Regions from separate parts of the Paenibacillus pedocola genome, predicted to be linked through region 2. Evidence: riboswitches for the same ligand, from Rfam matches in the RefSeq annotation. Region 2 holds a riboswitch; each other region holds the start of a gene.
The links. Region 2 has a riboswitch for cobalamin ahead of QU597_RS02320 (anaerobic ribonucleoside triphosphate reductase). Riboswitches for the same ligand answer to the same signal wherever they lie in the genome.

Region 1 (3,277 bases), 490 kb from region 2:
CCGAGTCCTTCAGCTTGAAGTCCTTCATCCCTACATCGGGATTCATCCACTGTCCGCCGCGGACCACCGCATACATCCAGCCGTCCCAGCCGCCGTAGGTTCCGGCGAATACATTGCCGATCCCCGTAACATAGCTGCCGGAAGGATTCTTAAGCGCCAGCCCGTTCTGGGCCGCCACTTTCTCCAGCGCTTCGAGCGCGTTCGCTGCATAAGCATTTCCCTGGCCCAATGTACCCTGTGGCCCTTCAATGACCAGCGGTACATACACCAGCGGGTTCTGCGCCGCAGGTTTTGTAAAATCGTACAGCTTGCCGTTACTGCCGCCGCTGAACAGTTTATAAGCGACCAGCGCCTGCAGTCCCTGCTCGGTTGCAAACGGGTTAATGCTGCCGCCACTGTTATGAATGAATCCGCCGGATGAGGTTTGGAAGCTCAGCAGTCTTCCGACCAGATCCGCTCCGTTTTTGGTAAACTGGGCGCCCGCAGGGTCAATCCCAAAAGAGGTCAGCCCGATGATGACCTGGGCGGCGCTTTCGCTGTTATCGCTATAGCCGCCTTTACTGTCCTGTGCTGACGAGAGCCAGGCTACCGCTTTTTGTCCGGCTGTCGCTACCGCCGGGTCGCTTTTGTATGCGGACAGGGCTGTTAAGGCCATCGCCGTTATATCCGGCTCGCTTGCACCTGAATTCAGGGCAAAGCCGCCGTCTGCATTTTGCTTGGATAGAATTTCGGTCAAGAGCGCCGCCTTGGTCCACTTGGCATCACCCGGAATGGTATAATTCCCGGAATCCAGTGCCAGCAGCGCATACACAGGATAGTTCAGCGTCTGGCCGCTGATCTTCTCATTGTTATAGATACGTTCGAGCAGATTGTAGCCTGCCGTTGAACCGTTACCGGCAAAATCCGCCGGATCAGCACCTACAGCCTTCACCGCCAGCACAATACGTGCATACTCAGTGACGCTTGCAAACCTGCCGCCGGCAGTCTGCACTTGCTGAGTCAGGGACTGGACATAGCTGTCCGGCACCCTGTAGCCAGCCTGGGCAAGTCCGATGGCTTGCCATTCAGACGTCACACCGCTGCCAAGAATATATTCGGCAGTCTTGTAAGTGGCTTCTGTCGCGCTAATTTGGCCCGCTGCCGCCGGAACTGCGGCTAGGCTAAGTAGATTGGCAGCAGAGTCCTCCGATGCATACACCGAATCTGTAACCGTATCCGTACCCAGAACAGCCGGGGAGGATCCGGCCGCGGCTGCCGCTTGCCCGGAAGGAACAATAGCAGCTCCTATAATCGAGATGACCAGCAATAAAGCCAGGCCTAGTCTTACGAACTTGGCGGGGAACTTCGTCTTCATCGTTAACCTCTTTTCATCAAAAATTTGGTATGGCCTTTAACAAAAAGAAACGGATTCGCCGTCTCAGCGAGCCCATGCTTCCAAAGCAGCAATACTGCGTATCGCTCTCAGGTGATCGTTTCCTCACAAAAAAACCGCCCTTAACAGGGCGGTCCGGGAAGCATACAAATTCAGGGCCGAGGCTAATAATGCTCCTAAAAGCCACCGTCCATCTGCATATGTTCCGCATTCTTACCCCACGAAGAATAGAAACGTTCGCGAAAAAGGCAGGTCTCCTGGCTTATGCTTCATCGCTTCTCCCGGCCTTCCCGTCCGTATTATCAGCTGGACAGTGGCTTCAAGCAGGAGTTGCTCCGCATCACAGTGGCGGGACCGCGCCGGACTTCCACCGGCCTTCCCTTTTAAGCGGTTCTATCAATGGAGATAGATCCGCACCTTTTTCAAAACCCTATGAAATTTTAATATTCATAATCATATCTAGTATTCCCCTGTATGTCTATAGAAAAGGTGCTTCAATACTCCTCCGGCTTGCCGTGAGTGCGATGACTGCAGACTGTATCTGGTTTTGCTCTATGTACAGTGTGCCTACGTTTCAGATTCTATGAGAATCACAAAAGGAATCCTATTAGTTGGAAAAACTACCGCTAATCCTGCGAAAACAGACTTATTAGGGGAACTAAGCGGAATTCCTCCACTATATTAGGCTGTTTCGAGCATAGACGGCAGAAAAGAAGATAATTAGCGGGATTATTTCCAACTAGTTGTGGATGTCCCCCTTTTCAGCAGGTGTTAGCGGGAGGAAATCCAACTAATTGGCAGAAAAAAATCCTGAACGCACCTGCCCTATTATTTGCGGCAACATGTGCTGTTCAGGATGTAGTTCTGCGTAACTTTACTTACTCTTGTTACTCGGTGCGCCGCAGTGTCTGCTGACTCCGTAACGTTAGTAATGCCGGTTCCGTAAATACGTTGGCTCCGTAACTTACGTTAGTTCAATTAGTACCGTTAGTAGCATTAGCATTTTCCGAAGTGTTAGTGTCGTTAGCAGTATTAGCTCTACCGTCGGCATTAACGCCAGTCTCAGCATTAGCATCAGCATCAGGCGTTGCCTCAGCGGCATCGGACGGCTGAACGGTCGGTGACGGAACAGGTGCGGTGTCCGGGGCAGACTGGACAATCAGCTTGTAGTCACCGGCGACAATCATGCTGCCCGGGGCCAGCTCAGCCCCCGGTTCCAGGTCAACCGTGACCTGGTAAGCCGCTGCGCCGGCCTGACCCGTTGACGGCGGGGACGAGACGCCCTGGTCCCCGCTGTCTGTTCCGGCGCTGGCGTTATCCGCTGCGCCGCCATCCGTTCCGGCGCTAACGTTACCCGCCGCGCCGCCATCCGTTCCGGCGCTGGCGTAATCCGCCGCGCCGCCATCCGTTCCGGCGCTGGCGTTACCCGCCGCGCCGCCATCCGTTCCGGCGCTGGCGTTACCCGCTGCGCCGCCATCCGTTCCGGCGGCTGCATCGCTCGCCGCCGCTGACGCGCCGCCGTCAGCAGCGGCGGCGTCCGGCTCCGGCGAAGGCGAAGGCACGAGGCAAGTGCCTGCCGTCGCCGTGACCTTGTACGTGTCCGTTACGTCCCCGCCGGACATAACCCCAATCTCCGCCGGTTTGAAGGCGGAGCACTCCGCCGCATCGGCGAAGGTGAACACCAGCCGGCTGCCCGCCGCTGCCCCGCTGCCGCTGAGTGTTACAGTGACAGGCGGCTGGCTGCCGCCTGCTCCGGCACTACTCTCCGGCAGCGCATTGTCTGCAGGGTCCGGCCGCAGCAGGCTGATGGCGATGATTACCGCAATCACCGTGATCCCCAGCACGAAGCCGGTGATCAGGAGTTGAAATCGGCTGCGGCTGATCCACCGCGCCAGCGGCGAAGCC
Region 2 (3,277 bases):
TATGTAGATATGGTGCTAAAACTATTTATACTAAATTAGTTTGTAATGCAAGCATAGTTATATTGTGCTATGTCCCACAATATACACTCTGTGTCGATGGATACTGGTCAAGTAATTGTTACCTGGAGAATGCAGTACCGCCTCCAGCATCATAACTAATAATCCTACTCCTCACAGCGACCCAAAAATTCATCTTACATCGTAAAAACACCGATGGAATTGACTATGATGAGTCTGATGGATTTAATTAATCGCACTTAATAGCTGGATTTTATGGTGCAACTGGTTGGGGTATCGAGAAGTGGTTTTTACAAGAGGACGAGCCGACAAATGCTCGTTTCAACCAAGCAATGCCAAGACGAAGTCATGAAGCTGAAAATAGCCGAATGTTATGAGAAATTCAAAGGAATTTGCGGAAACCAGAGAGTGACGAGCTGGTTAAAGCGTACGCAGCAGCTCTGCATTAATTCTCCTAACATCGGTAATTTCGCCCCCTGATCGCGGATTAATAGACATAGAAAAGCCCCCACATTTTACTGTGGGGGCTTCGTAAATCAGCGCCAACGTACTACCGGAATAACACCGGGAACACGTTGGCCTATCGTATGTCCTACCGTCACATTCAACGCTGACATACGTTGATATAACGGGACTTTTAAGCGCGGATGCTGGTGAAGGGAATTGAACCCCCGGCCTACGCATTACGAGTGCGTTGCTCTACCCCTGAGCTACACCAGCTTGAAGCAGGTTTGCCGTCAAACAAAAAACATTATACAACTTCCAGCAAAAAACGCAACACTTTTTGTACCTGGAAACTAGTTATCCTGCAGCTTGCGTTCTACCGATTGCAGCTTGCTGCGGCTGGTAGAAGGCTTGTCGCGGCGGTCATCGATTTTGAGCGAGGTGGATACACGCTGTGCCCCTGCTGTGAACGGAGATTCATGTAGTGCTTCTACCGCAGCCAGAATCTGTGAGACCGGCCCCTCAATAATTGTCCCCATAGAAGTAAGTTCAAAGGTGATCCCCTCCACTGTCTGCAATACCCGCTGCATGTCGGCCACATAGCTGCTGAGACTAGTGCTGCCTGTACCGATCGGAATTACCGTAACTTCGCCAATAGCCATCTCTAAATCCCTCCTGAACAAGATTTGTGAGCCTTCCCTTTATCGAATCCGTTAAATCCCGCTAGTCTCTTCTTATTGTAGCAACTCCGCTGTGCTCCTACAAATTGCCATGAGGATCTTCCCCAGACCCCTTTTATTCGAATCTATTAATAGGTTGATCACCGAGTCACAATTCCAGTGTCACAATCACAATATTTATGGAGTCTTTGTGGCATTTTTTCGGACAATTTATGACCCGGAACGCTGTTTTTTATGCTCAGGTTGTGGATTACCTGTGGACTAACTGTGGATCACTTGTGAGTAAGCGGGCCGAACCCGCGCCTGGAGCGGGTTTTTAAAAAGTGGTTTACAAACACAATATATTGGGTTATTTTTAACTAACGACAACAAAATATAGTGGAAACAGGTGCTTTGCTCTTAAATAGGGAGCTGAAGCTTAATAGGGAAACGCGGTGCAAATCCGCTGCGGTCCCGCCACTGTAACCGGATGCGGGAGGCCTAACGGGGCTTGCCAGCCAGCATCTTCCGGCACTAAGAGCCACTGAGGGCATGAGGCCCTTGGGAAGGCACGGAAGATGTACCGGAAGCCAGGAGACCTGCCTGTTTCCGGGCACCGTATTCATGCCTGCGAGGAACAGGAGAGGTGTCCGTATGCGGCCTGCAGCAGCAGAAATAGCCTACCCTGTCTTTGGGGAGCACAAGGCTGCCGATACCTGAAGGCGATAACCCTTATCGCCTTCAGGTATCGGCTTCTGCAAAAAGACAAGAGGGCTAAGCTATGCCCGATTTTCTTTTACATCCAGACCACTGGAAATATCCGCTTGGCGGATATTTATGACGCATCCGGGCATTTTCCGCCTCCAAGGCGGGAGATGCCTTTTTACTGAGTTCAGATAGAGGAATTTATAAGAAAGATATTTTATTACTAGTACGACTATACCGAGAGGAGAGAGCTATACATGACGCTGCTGGAGAAACGGTACAATGGTGGACAAGCTGCACAGGAGGTTCTTTTGGATGAAGTAATACATCTGGGACGGGATATTATCGAAAGCCGGGACCTCGACCTGCTGCGCGAGAATGCCAATTTGAACGGGGAAAGCTTCTCCGGTAAAATGAGCAAATTTGGCAGCGAGTATTCCAAATGGTATGCCCGCAATTTCACTATGCCGCCGCAGCTCGTGCAGGCGACGCTTGATAATGTCGTGTACGTCCACGATCTGGACCAATACGCCATCGGAACCACCAACTGTATCTTCATCCCGTTTGAACGCCTGCTCCGTGAAGGCTTCAACACCGGCAACGGCAGCGTCCGCCCTCCGAACTCGATTATGACGGCGATGTCGCTGGTTGCGATTATTTTCCAGTCTCAGCAGAATGCCCAGTACGGCGGGGTATCGGCCAATAAGATTGACTACGATCTTGCGCCTTATGTAACTAAGTCCTTTGCCAAGCTGTTCCGTAAGGGACTGGAGTATTTCGAAGAAGGACAAGCCGGCGAGCATCTTGGCGACATCTCCATGAGCCGCACCGATCTGGCTGAGCAGTATCCGCGGGCATTCCGCTTCGCGCAGAAAGAAACAGAAAGCGAAACCCTTCAGGCAGCTGAGAGCATGATACATAATCTAAATACGATGTCCAGCCGCTCCGGCGGGCAGATTCCTTTTACGAGCATCAACTACGGCACCTGCACTTCTCCGGAAGGCCAGCTGGTCATCAGCTCCCTGCTGACTGCGACGATGAACGGCCTCGGCAGCGGTGAAACACCGGTGTTCCCGATTCAAATCTTCAAGTGCAAGCAAGGCGTGAATCAGCAGCAGGGCGATCCGAACTATGAGCTGTTCCTCAAAGCGGCTGAATGCTCAGCCCGCAGACTGTATCCGAACTTCGCCAATCTGGATGCGCCGCTCAACCTGCAATATTACGATCCGGCTGATCCGGACACGGAATTTGCCACAATGGGCTGCCGCACCCGGGTGCTCGGCGACCGGTTCGGACGCAATCACTGCTCCGGCAAAGGAAACCTGTCCTTCAACACGCTGAACCTTGTCCGTTTGGGCCTCGCCCACGGGACTGTAACCGGCCGCCGTCTTGCCGCTGATGAGGAAGGCTTCTACGATGACCTGAATCATTATATGGACATCGCACTGGAA
Region 3 (3,277 bases), 1.6 Mb from region 2:
ATCTACCGAGAGACGGAAGGTCCACTGCTTGTCCCTGATACCGACATGCTCAAGCGTAATGTCAGATAGCTTAAGGCCGTCCATGAATGTTCCTTTTGGTGTAACGCGCAGCTGCTTGAGCAGGCCGTATTGGTTGGTATAAGCAGGCCACCATAAGGGTGTGTATTTGCCCAGGCGGTCCCCGTAGTCACCCGGACTTGTCCAATAACCCAGCTTATGGCCATTCAGGGTGAAGGCGATGTCTGACGGCCAATTGTTATTGGTTGAAGGCGCTTCGGAGGCAATCTCCATCGTAATGACGAGCTCCTCCGGCTGCTGGCTGGTTAACAGGAAGTTCGGGATTTTGTATTCGACATATCCTTTTCCAAACCAGAGAATACCGGCATTAACCCTTTCCATATCCCAGAAATAACGCGGGTCGTCGAAGTTGCCGATCACCTGCTCCGTAGTGGCCAGCCCGCAGGTGGGTTCGATCTGAAAATCGGAGTAGTGGCCGACAGGGATCTCCTTGCGGTAAGCCTTGCGTTCGGCCTTGGCCTGTGCAGGGAAGATGATTTCTACATTCTCGGCAGCAAGTGAACAGATCTTCTGTAAACCGCTTCGTCCGGGAGCCATGTGGGTGCGGATTAGCCCGGCAGCCTCCAGTTTGCGCACATGCATCGTCATAATCGCGCTGCTGAGATTGACTGCTCCAGCCAGCTCCTTGACGTTCATGGGTTGAACAGCAAGCAACCGGAGCATATGAAGGCGTACGCTACTGGATAATGCTTCGTACACCGGTAAAGAGTCTTCGGTGAGATCTAGTTTCATGGAGAACCTCCGGTTCATGTTATATAGTTAATAATTATATTATTTAAATGTCTTCGGTACAAGTTAAAAGGCAAGAATGGCGCTTCACTTTTATCACAGACAAGGTCTGGCGGGGGCCTCTATAATGGATTGAATAAATTAGCGAAGAAACAAGGTGCCCTTGTCAGGCAAGGGGTAACAGGGAATCGGGTGAAACTCCCGAGCGGTCCCGCCACTGTAAGAAAGAGCTGAACTTCTGGATGTCACTCGGCCAGGCTGCCGGGGAAGACGAAGATTTGGCGTTTGTATTTCGAGCCAGGAGACCTACCTTGTTGGCGCACACCACGACTCTACGCGGATAAGAGCGGTGTACGAACGGGTTAATGAAATAGAGGCCGGGCAGCTTCCGCGGACGGGATTCCTGAGATTTGCTGCGGGTTCAGCCGGGACAAGCTGCAGCATTGCATTCCTGTGAAGGTTCAGGGCTGTAGCAGACCGACATCCTCTCTTGCATAACTGATGACGTACATAGGACTCCCACCCCTAAGGGCCGGGAGTTTTTGTTATTGACCAGAAAAATTGCGTTGGCGCATGTTCTGTCTGATCTACATATGAACGGGGGAAAAAGAATGGAGAAACAAGGAAAGCTGCTGATTATCGGCTTTGGCCCCGGTGCCCTGCAACAGATTACAGGCCGAGCACTCGCTGCAATTGAGGAGAGCGAAGCGGTCATCGGCTACAACACTTATGTCGAGCTTATTAAGCCGCTGCTGAAGCATCAGGAAATTGTCGGCACAGGGATGACCGAAGAAGTCAGCCGGGCTCAGGAAGCGGTGCGCCGGGCGGAGGCGGGCCAGACGATAGCCGTCATCTCCAGCGGCGATGCCGGCGTGTACGGAATGGCCGGACTGGTCTATGAGGTGCTGATGGAACGCGGCTGGAACCGTACAGAGGGTGTGGAGGTTGAGGTAATCCCCGGAATATCGGCGATTCAGTCCTGCTCGTCCCTCCTCGGAGCGCCGATTATGCATGATTCGTGCACGATTAGCCTAAGCGACCATCTGACGCCATGGGAGAGCATTGCCGCGCGGGTTGATGCAGCGGGTGCTGCGGATTTTGTGATTGCCTTTTATAATCCGCGCAGCGGCAAACGGACGCGCCAGATCGAGGAAGCGCGCAGTATTCTGCTCCGCTACCGTGATCCGGCCACGCCGGTTGGCATTGTCAAGAATGCCTACCGGGACCGCCAGCAGGTCATTGTAACGACGCTGCAGGCGATGCTGGAGCATGAAATCGGCATGCTCTCTACAGTCGTGGTAGGCAACTCTGCTACCACTGTGTATGACGGCCTGATGGTGACGCCGCGCGGTTATGAGCGCAAGTACAATCTTGGCGCGGAGACTCAGGCGCTGAAGCCGCATGAGCGGCTGCGGACCGCGGCTGAGCCCTGGTCGCTGGCGGCAGCAGCGCAGAGCACTTCCGGCAGCGGTGCGACCTGCAGCATAGCGGATAGCAGTGCCCCTTCTGTCCTGCAGAATATGCCCCGGGCGCATGCTTCTGCCGTATTATCGGCAGTTGCATTTGAATCTGACGGACTTGAGGTTTCGCCGGGGCTTGGCAGCCGGAGATACAGCAGTGCCCAGCTGCGTCTGCTGGCAGAGCTTGCGGGCGATGACGGTCAGCTCGCGTCTTTAAAGGACGGAGATTTTCTCTTGCGCAGCAGTCACTGCGGGCCGGAGGAGATTGCGGATAAACTGGCTGCTGCCGGGCTGAGCGTTAGCCGGCCGGGTGATTTTGTAAAAGTGAAAACCTGCGGGTTCTGTGAGCTCAAAAAAAATGAAGGTCTAGGAGCAGCTGTCCGCCTGCATGAGCGGCTTCATGGGCTGGCTGTCCCCCGCGGGCTCCAGATCAGTGTTGCCGGCTGCGGCATGGCCTGCAGCTCGGCGGTGCTGGAGGATATCGGCGTCGTGTACTCCAGAGGCAGCTATGAGCTTTACCTCGGAGGGAAGAAGACGGGCCGGGGGGCACATGCAGGCAGCCTGGTTCGTGAAGGCATGGACGAGGATGAAGCCGTTGCCGCGGTAACCGCTGTTGTTGAGCAATACCGGAATAAGGGGAAGGCAAACGAGCGGTTTTTTGCCTTTTTTGAGTCGATAGGCACTGTGGAGAGCGGAGTATGGGTAACTGGGCAAGCGAATAACACAAGCTGGAGCGGAGAGAAGAACAGGATGACCCGAAAAACAATACTGCTTGTAGGCCATGGCAGCCGGATTGAAGAGGGCAATGAGGAATTGCGGAATTTTACAGCCCAGCTTGCTGCCCGTAAGCCTGAGCTGAACATTGAGACCTGCTTCATCGAATTGGCTTCTCCTTCGATTGCCGGAGGGATTGAACGAAGTGTAGCCGGTGGTGCCGGGGTGGTGTATGTTGTGCCGATTATTTTATTTGCGGCAGGACATTCCAAGCTGGATATCCCCCTGGCGATTGA

Region 1: linked by a shared signal. The riboswitch ahead of QU597_RS04410 (S-layer homology domain-containing protein) and the one ahead of QU597_RS02320 (anaerobic ribonucleoside triphosphate reductase) in region 2 are both predicted to bind cobalamin.
Region 3: linked by a shared signal. The riboswitch ahead of cobJ (precorrin-3B C(17)-methyltransferase) and the one ahead of QU597_RS02320 (anaerobic ribonucleoside triphosphate reductase) in region 2 are both predicted to bind cobalamin.

Annotation. Positions count from the first base shown of each region.
Region 1 covers NZ_CP134223.1:1,020,678-1,023,954, reverse strand. The annotation lists gene QU597_RS04410 (S-layer homology domain-containing protein) at 1-1,354, opposite strand, end outside; cobalamin riboswitch at 1,603-1,808, opposite strand; gene QU597_RS04405 (GAP1-N2 domain-containing protein) at 2,347-3,277, opposite strand, start outside.
Region 2 covers NZ_CP134223.1:532,990-536,266, reverse strand. The annotation lists gene QU597_RS02335 (hypothetical protein) at 1-155, shown strand, start outside; tRNA gene QU597_RS02330 (tRNA-Thr) at 667-738, opposite strand; gene QU597_RS02325 (MTH1187 family thiamine-binding protein) at 816-1,124, opposite strand; cobalamin riboswitch at 1,512-1,742, shown strand; gene QU597_RS02320 (anaerobic ribonucleoside triphosphate reductase) at 2,084-3,277, shown strand, end outside.
Region 3 covers NZ_CP134223.1:2,105,161-2,108,437, forward strand. The annotation lists gene QU597_RS08970 (ArsR/SmtB family transcription factor) at 1-810, opposite strand, end outside; cobalamin riboswitch at 946-1,135, shown strand; gene cobJ (precorrin-3B C(17)-methyltransferase) at 1,419-3,277, shown strand, end outside.